3 regions of the Mesorhizobium sp. M0615 genome follow, and region 3 is predicted to be linked to each of the others. Evidence: predicted binding sites of a transcription regulator. Region 3 holds the regulator's gene; each other region holds the start of a gene.
The links. Region 3 encodes LexA, which represses DNA repair genes until DNA is damaged. Its sites were predicted from a motif close to TGTTCNNNNTGTGTTCNG; they were not measured.
Positions count from the first base shown of each region.

Region 1: recA (recombinase RecA) is a predicted target of LexA. The motif match lies at 1,354-1,371, and genes of this name have one in related genera.
Region 2: NKI46_RS24555 (PA0069 family radical SAM protein) is a predicted target of LexA. The motif match lies at 1,932-1,949, and genes of this name have one in related genera.

Region 1 is NZ_JAMYQI010000011.1:280,209-283,485, forward strand. Features, by position in the region: gene NKI46_RS21540 (pseudouridine-5'-phosphate glycosidase) at 1-133, opposite strand, end outside; gene NKI46_RS21545 (carbohydrate kinase family protein) at 204-1,148, opposite strand; gene recA (recombinase RecA) at 1,430-2,533, shown strand; gene alaS (alanine--tRNA ligase) at 2,805-3,277, shown strand, end outside.
Region 2 is NZ_JAMYQI010000015.1:13,991-17,267, reverse strand. Features, by position in the region: gene NKI46_RS24570 (GFA family protein) at 1-152, shown strand, start outside; gene NKI46_RS24565 (hypothetical protein) at 142-1,116, opposite strand; gene NKI46_RS24560 (glycosyltransferase) at 1,370-1,873, opposite strand; gene NKI46_RS24555 (PA0069 family radical SAM protein) at 2,024-3,178, shown strand.
Region 3 is NZ_JAMYQI010000018.1:82,635-85,911, forward strand. Features, by position in the region: gene kynU (kynureninase) at 1-56, opposite strand, end outside; gene NKI46_RS26765 (GntR family transcriptional regulator) at 225-989, shown strand; gene lexA (transcriptional repressor LexA) at 1,192-1,974, shown strand; gene NKI46_RS26775 (ComEC/Rec2 family competence protein) at 1,968-3,277, opposite strand, start outside.

The DNA of each region.
Region 1 (3,277 bases), on a different contig from region 3:
CGCCATTGTCGGGGTAAGGCATGCCATGGGTGATGATGGTGCTTTCCAGCGCCACGACGGGGCGGCCAGCCGCGAGCGCCTCGGCCACGGGCGCGTGGATGTCGATGAAGGGTCGGGCGCTTTGCGGTGTCATGATGGTCTCCAATCCGGAGATCCGCGCGTCCGCTTGGACGTCGCGCTCCGGCAGTGGCAATTGGCCGCCCTCATGCCATTTCCTGCGCGTCGGGCACAAGAGCCAGTGCCTCAGTGAAGGTCGCAATCGTGAAGGCCGGAACCGCGTCGGCGCTTTCAATGGCCAGCGTGGCGGCGGCAACGCCCTCGCGCAATGCCTGGCGCAGGGGCAGGCCGCGCAGCAGGGCAGCGATGGTGGCGCCGGCCAGCGCGTCGCCGGCGCCGGTGACGTCGGCGACTTTTCTCGGCGCCGGCGGCAGGATAGAGAAGGCGCCGGCTTCGTCGAATCCCAGCACCGGGCCATCGCCCGCCGTCACCACGCCACTGGTGAGGCCGCTGCAGCGCAGTCCGTCGACGATCTCGCGCTCCGCGGCATTGGCATCGACGCCGGCCAGCACCATGGCCTCGCGCCGGTTCATGAAGACCTGCGCGAGTTCCTTCAGCACCGGTATCAGCCGCACCACCTTGGCCGGCGAAATGGCAATGGCGAACACCGGCTTGCCGGCGGCGAGCCCCACCAGCCGCTCCAGCGCCGTTGATGGCAGATTGGCGTCGCAGAGCACCGCATCGGCCTCGGCGACCACCTCGCGCACCTTGGAGCGGCGGATCTGCTTGGGGAACGCCAAATCGTAGAGCGCCATATCGGCAAAGCCGGTGATCAGCTCGCCGTCGCGATCGATCAGCGCCGTGTAGCTCGGCGTCGTGCGGTCGAGGAAAACCGCCGACAGGTCGGCAATGCCGGAGTCGGCGATGGCGCGCGCAACCGTCTCGGCCGAGGCATCGCCGCCGCGCACCGACAAAAGCGAGGCCGAGACGCCGCGCCGCACCAGGCTGCGCAGCGCGTTGAAGACGCCGCCGCCGACATCCTCGCGCATCGTGCCGGGGTTGGACGCCGCGGGCACGTACGTGCCCGACACCTGGCCGCGGCGATCGATATGGGCGCCGCCCACCGCCAGTATCTTTGCTGATTTCACCATGCCGGCGATATGACCTTTGTTATTCGAGCCGCACAAGCGCTACGCTGTGCGGCGGAGCTTCGCAGGCAAGCCGGCGATTCGGCCGATCGAAACAGCCGGCGCGTCTGGCCCAATGGTGATACATCCGGAAACGAAACCATGAGACAAAAAAAGAACAGATCCGGATAAAGATTGCTTTTCAGATATTTGACCCCTCTTGCCAAACGAGAACAAAAGTAGTACAAAATGGGCAGGGATTACGGATTGTCCGGCCTTCATTGACGACCAAGGGGTGATGTATCATGGCTCAGAATTCTTTGCGGCTTGTAGAGGACAAAGCGGTGGACAAATCAAAGGCTCTGGACGCGGCGCTGTCGCAAATCGAGCGCGCCTTCGGCAAGGGCTCGATCATGCGGCTTGGCGCCAACGAGCAGGTCGTCGAGATCGAAACCGTGCCGACCGGATCGCTGGGCCTCGACATCGCGCTTGGCGTCGGCGGCCTGCCGCGCGGCCGCATCGTCGAGATCTACGGGCCGGAAAGCTCGGGCAAGACGACACTGGCGCTGCACACAGTTGCCGAAGCCCAGAAGAAAGGCGGTATCTGCGCCTTCGTCGATGCCGAGCACGCACTCGATCCGGTCTATGCCCGCAAGCTCGGCGTCGATCTGGAAAACCTCTTGATCTCGCAGCCGGACACCGGCGAGCAGGCGCTGGAAATATGCGACACGCTGGTGCGTTCAGGCGCCATCGACGTGCTGGTCGTCGATTCGGTGGCGGCGCTGACGCCGCGCGCCGAAATCGAAGGCGAGATGGGCGATTCGCTGCCCGGTCTCCAGGCGCGTCTGATGAGCCAGGCGCTGCGCAAGCTGACCGCCTCGATCTCGCGCTCCAACACCATGGTCATCTTCATCAACCAGATCCGCATGAAGATCGGCGTGATGTTCGGTTCGCCCGAGACCACGACCGGCGGCAACGCGCTGAAATTCTACGCTTCGGTGCGCCTCGACATCCGCCGCATCGGCTCGGTCAAGGACCGCGACGAGGTCGTCGGCAACCAGACCCGCGTCAAAGTGGTCAAGAACAAGCTGGCGCCGCCCTTCAAGGTGGTCGAGTTCGACATCATGTATGGCGAGGGCGTCTCCAAGACCGGCGAACTGGTCGATCTCGGCGTCAAGGCCGGCGTGGTCGAGAAGTCCGGCGCCTGGTTCTCCTACAATTCGCAGCGTCTCGGCCAAGGTCGCGAAAACGCCAAACTGTTCCTGCGCGACAATCCCGACACGGCGCGTGAGATCGAACTTGCGCTGCGGCAGAATGCCGGGCTGATCGCCGAGAAGTTTCTTGAAAATGGCGGCCCCGAGCGCGGCGAAAGCGACGACGGCTTCGAGGAAGAATCCGGCGCCATGTAGGGTACGGCCAGAGTTCGGCCATAAATCCGGTCTATTACCCGATGCTTAAGTAACCGAGTTCTTTAGTATTGCGTTTCAAACCGCCGGCCTTCGCGCCGGCGGTTTTCGTTTTTGGGCAGCGTGAAGCCGGCTTGGCAGTTGCCGGATTGGCCCAATTCCGTGTTTCTGGACAGGGTAGGGCGTGCCCGCTAAAAGGCCAAGGCGATTTTCTAAAAACCAGAGACCAGTGTCCGCCGGCCGTGCCGGCGGTTTTCGCGAAAAGGCAGCACTCATGAGTGGCGTGAACGAGATCCGGTCGACATTCCTCGACTATTTCCGCAAGGAGGGCCACGAGGTCGTGGCCTCGAGCCCGCTGGTGCCGCGCAACGACCCGACGCTGATGTTCACCAATGCCGGCATGGTGCAGTTCAAGAACGTCTTCACCGGCCTGGAGAAGCGGTCCTATTCGCGCGCCACCACCGCGCAGAAAAGCGTGCGCGCCGGCGGCAAGCACAACGACCTCGACAATGTCGGCTACACCGCGCGCCATCTGACCTTCTTCGAAATGCTCGGCAATTTCTCCTTCGGCGACTATTTCAAGGAGCGCGCCATCGAACTGGCCTGGAACCTGATCACCAAGGAGTTCGGGCTGAACAAGGACAAGCTGCTGGTCACCGTCTATCACACCGATGACGAGGCGGCCGGCTTCTGGAAGAAGATCGCCGGTTTCTCCGATGACCGCATCATCCGCATCCCGACCTCCGA
Region 2 (3,277 bases), on a different contig from region 3:
CGATCGTCATCGTCAATGCGCTGGATGACCGGCCGCGGTTCAACCGCGAGCCGGTCCCGATGGACTATGATGCCGAGAACAAAGAGGGTCGCATTGCCCGGCGGCAAGCGCGCTGGATGCCGGTCGAGATCCGCTCCGGCCTCAGCGGATGACCGGTTCGCCGTGGAAGCGGCGGCGCGAGGGCGGCGAGACGCCGAAGCCGACCTCCATCATCAGCCGTGGCGTGGTGGACGGCACGGTGCCCATGTGGAAGCCGAACGGGTCCTCGACGAAGCCGAGGCCGGCCTCGCCGGTCAGCGTGACCGGGCTGTCGTCGCCATAGACCTTGAGCACGTCTTGCGCCGGATGGCCGACCAGCAGCGTCAACTGGTGCTTGAGGCTGCGCCTGTTGTGGCTGCCTTTGACATAGACATGCGGGCCGGTGCCGGCATCGCAGGGCTTGAGATAGAAGAAGAATTTCAGCATCCGCCAGTCGTCGAGATCGAAATGATATTTGCCGAGCGAGGCAAGGTTCTTGTCGGCGTCGGAAGCCTCGCCGGTCGGAAAGCTCCACCAGACACGCGTGGTGATCAGCTTTGCCTGCCCGCCCAGATAGTGCTGGGCGATGTCGAGCAGCAGCGGGTCGTTCTGGATGGCGAGTGCCGCCTTGCAGCCGAGGATGCGCTCGAAATAGTGTCCGCTGAGCAAAGAGCGGCCGAACCGCTTCTCGGCTTCTGCGTGTTCTCCGGGCATGAATTCGAGCCGGCGGTCGAAATTGCCGAAGCACGGCGTGCTCTGAGCAAAGCTGGCGATCTCTTCGTGGATTGCCTGCGGAAGGACCAGTCCGGAGAACAGGCCATCGGCGCGCAGCGCCGCGACGATCGACTTGAGGTCGACGCCCCTGAACATCGTCGCTCCGGCACTCTGCGCGGGGCGCGCGGCTTTGGCGCCAAGCCAGTGCAGTTTGCGCGCCGGCATGGTGCGGGCAAGCACGAACATCGGCAGCCATGCGGGATTTTCGCGCAGGTCGGACAGATAGGTCGGGATACGCACCGCGATGCGGCGTAGCAGGCTGCCGTTGCGGGCAATGGCCTCCAGACTGGGGGCGCCGGATTTGTCAGGGGACGAAAGGTTCATCGGGGTCCTCAGATATGAACGGCAGCAACGACGACGCGGCGCTTGCTTACCGCTCCGGCACTACCCAAACCCGATATCCCGCATCAACGGAATGCTAATCCCGCGTCAGCTTTTGTGCAATGCACAATAGGTTTTTGCGGCGAAAAAGCCGGACGGCGCAGCGGACAGTGTCAATTCCGGGGGGACGCCGACGCTGCCCCTCATCCGCCCTTCGGGCACCCTTCTCCCTGGGAACGGGGAGAAGGGAGAAACATCACTTCTTCGGCGCCAGCCAGATTTCGGCGTCGAGCCGCCTGGTGGCGAGACCGCGCGCAAGGGCTTCGGCGCTGTGCGCGTTCTTCGACAGGGCAGCGGCCTGGCGCTTGCTGATGACCAGCCCTTCGGCCAGCGCCCGGTTGCCCGAAAACACCCGTGACAGGAACGGCGTGCGGCTGCCGCGCGCACGGGAAAAGCGCGCCGGCATGGTTTGCCGCGCCGTGTGAGCGACGACGTCGTCGATCCAGCCGTCGGCCAGCCTTGCGCCCGGCTCGAGAAACAGCAGCCAGTCACCCTTCGCCTGCCTGATTCCCGCGCCGATGCCGCCGGCGACGAAATGGCAGCCGGCATGATCGGCAACCCGATGCGTCTGGTCGGTCGAGCCGGTGTCGCAGACGATGACATCGCGTACCACGCCCTCGACCGCGCCGCCGATCAATGAGGCGAGCGTGCGGGCAAGGCCTTCTTCGTCATCCCGGGTTTCGATGAGAACGCTGAGCATTTTTAGCCGAATAGCGGAAAGCCCGGCGCAGCGCCAGTTTTGCATGGTCCAACTAAAAAGTTCTTGCTTTGTTCTCATCAGCGAAATAGGATTATTTTCATGAACAGAGCGATTCGACAGCCAGCCGACAGTCCTTGGGAAAGGGCCAAAATGGAACATATCGTGCGTGCGGACATTGCTGCTTTCGGAGCAGGGCGAGCCGAGATGGCCAATGCGATGATCGAACAGAGCGGCATGCGCGTCCGTCCGGATCGCAACCGCGGCCGTTCCGCTGGCATCAACCCGTCCGGCCGGTTCGAGCCGGTCAGCCGGCATGTGTTCGACGACGGCTGGAATTCGCTGGAGGAATTGCCGCCGTTCAAGACCGAAGTGCAGGTCGAGAAGCCGCGCACCATCATCACCCGCAACGAATCGCCCGACATTTCCTTCGACCGCTCGATCAACCCCTATCGCGGCTGCGAGCATGGCTGCGTCTATTGTTTCGCCCGGCCGACGCATTCCTTCATGGGCCTGTCGCCTGGGCTGGATTTCGAAGCGAAGCTGTTTGCCAAGCCGGATGCGGCGCGGCTGCTCGACAAGGAACTGTCGAAGGATGGCTATCAGCCGCGCACCATCGCCATCGGCACCAACACCGATCCCTACCAGCCGATCGAGAAACAATACCGGATCATGCGCGAGATCCTCGAAGTGCTGGAGGCGCGCGGCCATCCGGTCGGCATCGTCACCAAATCCCATCTGGTGACGCGCGACATCGACATATTGTCGCGCATGGCCGAACGGGGCTTGGCCAAGGTGGCGTTGTCGGTGACGACGATGGACCGCATGCTGGCGCGCACCATGGAGCCACGCGCGTCGACGCCGACCAAGCGGCTTGAGGCAATCCGGCAGCTTTCCGATGCCGGCATCCCGGCCTCTGTCATGGTGGCGCCGATCATTCCCGGCCTGACCGACCAGGAGATGGAGCGTATCCTCGATTCGGCACGCGCCGCAGGCGCCCGCGAGGCCGGCTATGTCATCCTGCGCCTGCCGCTCGAGGTGGCGCCGATCTTCAAGGACTGGCTGCTGCGCCACTATCCCGACCGCTACCGGCACGTGATGTCGCTGATCCGTTCGATGCGCGACGGCAAGGACTATGATTCGGAATGGGGCAAGCGGATGAAAGGCGCCGGCCCCTATGCCTGGCAGATCGGCCGGCGCTTCGAGATCACGGCCAAGCGGCTCGGCCTCAACGCCGAGCGGCGCACGCTCCGAACCGACCAGTTTGTCGCCGCCGCCAAGGCGACCGAGCAGCTGATGCTGCTCTGAGAGTAGCGCCTGCCCTGCCCTCGTGGTTGGCAGGCGACCCAAGAATCCCGTCCGGCCTGTCCCCCGGCCTGCAGACGGTGCCCTCCCGGTCTTGCCCCA
Region 3 (3,277 bases):
AGCGGATCGGCGGCATCCATTGCTTCGATTGTAGCGAGATCGGGTGTCGTGCTCATGATCCGGCGCCCCTCCATGGACAAACGCGCGCGGCGGAGCCTGCCGCCGAAACATGCCGGCGATCTTGAGTGGTCGCCCCTTGAGCTGTCAAACATTATATATAATTCTTCCGTTGAAAGGCTTTGATATATAATGATCAGCCGAGCATTTATGTCTGATGGATCACGATGTTGGATGACGAGCAGACCTCGAAGACGGAAGCGGCCTATCGCGTGCTCAGGCGCGATATTCTTGCGACCCGGCTGGCGCCCGCGGCGCCGTTGAAGCTGAGCACGCTGCGCAACACCTACGGCATCGGCTGGACGCCGTTGCGCGAGGCGCTGTCGCGGCTGGAGGCGGAACGGCTTGTGACCGCCATCAGCAACCGCGGGTTTGCGGTCGCTTCTGTCTCTCGGGCGGAGCTCGAGGATCTGGCGCGTGCGCGGCTGGTGGTCGAACTGCCCCTGCTGGTGGAATCGATCGAGAAAGGCGACCGTGAGTGGGAAGACGCGGTCGTTGCCGCCCACTATCGTCTCTCACGGTGCGGGTCTGTTCTCGACGATCCATCGGATGATGCGGTCGACGCGTGGTACGAAAAACACGATGCCTTCCATGCGGCGCTGCTCAGTGCCGCGACATCCAGCTGGCTGCAGCAGTTCAATGCGACGATTTCCGACCAATTGCATCGCCATCACCGCTTTCTGGGTCTGGCCCCGACGCTGCGCGCCGCCGCCGGCCGCACGGATGGACACCGGAAGGCCGTGGCGGCCCTGCGCGACGCCGTGGCGATCGAACACCATACCGCCCTGATGGAAGCGGCCCTCGATCGCGACGTCGAACGTGCGAAAACTCTGATGACCGCTCACATCGGCTACACGCTGCAGGTCTATGCCCAGAGCGAACCCGGCGCGGATGCTGCGCAGCCCCGTCCGAAAAGGAAGCGGCGATCATAGCCGACGACGCAGGCACTTTGTCTTCGTTTCACCCCGTTGCCGGCAAATGGGCAGGCGGCGCTCGCAGCGCCGAACGTTACGCTGAACAAAACGTCAACACATTCATTAAACTTTAAAAGGTTGCGGAACACAACTGGAACAGATAGTGTTTGTTCTGGGTTTGTTTTTTCCGATTCTGGTTTCAGAACCCTTGGGGGCCGCGATGCTGACGCGCAAACAACATGAGCTTCTGATGTTCATCCATGAACGCCTGAAGGAGAGCGGAATCCCGCCGTCCTTCGACGAGATGAAGGAAGCGCTCGACCTCGCCTCCAAGTCCGGCATCCACCGACTGATCACAGCGCTTGAGGAGCGCGGTTTCATTCGCCGGCTGCCGAACCGGGCGCGCGCGCTGGAAGTGCTGCGGCTACCCGACTCGATCGCACCAGGCCTCAACGCGGCGAGGAAGTTTTCGCCGAGCGTCATTCAGGGCAGTCTTGGTCAAGCCGGCCAAGGGCAAGGCGGCCAGGGACAAGGCGGGATGGGCCAAGGCGGTCTCGGCCGCCAGATCAAGCCGGGCTCGCCGTCGCGTTCGATGTCTGCCGGCAATGACGATGCCGTTTCCTCGATTTCAATCCCGGTGATGGGACGCATCGCCGCCGGCGTGCCGATCGACGCCATCCAGCATCAGACCCATTCGATCTCGGTGCCGCCCGACATGATCATGGGCGGCGAACACTACGCGCTCGAGGTCAAGGGCGATTCGATGATCGAGGCCGGCATTTTCGATGGCGACACGGTCATCATCCGCAATGCCGACACAGCCAGCCCCGGCGAGATCGTGGTGGCGTTGGTCGACGATGAGGAAGCGACCCTGAAACGCTTCCGCCGCAAGGGCGCCTCGATCGCCCTGGAAGCCGCCAACCCGGCCTACGAGACCCGCATTTTTGGACCGGACAGGGTGAAGGTGCAGGGCAAGCTTGTCGGATTGATCCGGCGCTACTGAGCCGGCTTGGGTTTGTACTTTTCACGCTGGTTGTAAGGCGGCAGGCCGCGCGCTTCGCGGGAGAAGCGGCGCTGCTCGTGCCAGGGGCGATACGGCTTGTCGACGGCGAAGCGGATGGTTGGCGCTGCAGCTGCCGATTGCGGATCGAAGAAGACGGCGGCGCTGCCGTCGCGGGCCAGCTGTTTCTTCGTCACGACCAGCACCAGCGGGTCGCGGCACGGATTGTAGGCCGTGGCGTCATCGATGACGATCAGGCTAGCGAAGGCACAGGCCGGCCGCGCCGTCTTGCGGTCTTTGGCAAGGGCTACAATGGCTCCGGAAGGGTGTCGGGCGATACAGAGATCGCCCATGCAATAGAAGGGCGACCCGGGCGGCAGATCGAGCGGATCGAGATCGAACCGCGTATCTGTTGCCTCGAAAATCTCGGGCGGGATAATGGTTTCGGCCCGCAGCGCCCGTTTCCAATTGTCCGTGGTGAATTCGTTGGAGCGTTCGCGGTTGAGGGCGAGTTCGCCGCCACCTATCGGCATGGCCACCAGATGTGCGTCCTCGGATATGAGCACGTCGGGCGTAAGCACCTGCGGCACCGTCAACAGGCCGGCCAGCGCGAAAGGCACGGCCGCCAGCCTGAGCCAGGTGGTGGCCATGGTGGCGATGACGAGGGCGACCGCCACCAACAGCACCGAGCGGATGGAGATCAGCCCGACGGCGTCGACCGGCGAGCGCTCGGAAATCCAGGCCGATATAGCGATCATCGCCATCAGACCCTTGCCCATCACATAGAGGAACGGCCCGTCGGCGCCGAACGGCATCGCCAGTGCGCTGAGCACGGCAAAGGGCATGACGATCAACGAAACAATCGGCATCACGGCCAGATTGGCGATCAGGCTGAGCGGCGACACACGCTGAAAATGCCAGATGGCGAACAGCAAGGTTGCACTGCCGGCGATGATCGAGGTCATGGCGAGGCCGCCCATGGCCAGCGCGAATTTTCGCGACAGGAAGCCGACGAAGGAGCGCTTTGCCAGCGGCGTTCTCACCTTGTCGGCGCGGTAATCGGCCCAGCCGGCATAGGCGCCGACAAGGGCGGCTGTGGCGGCAAACGACATCTGGAAGCTGGGACCGACCACCTCGTGCGGCGACACCAGGATGACGGCAATGGCGGAGATCGCCAGATTGCGCATGGTGAGCGCGGCACGATCGAAGAGTACCGCGACCAGCATGACCGCTAGCATGATGAAACTGCGCTCGGCGGCGACCACGATGCCTGAAATGACGAGATAGGCGGCGATGGAGACGAGTG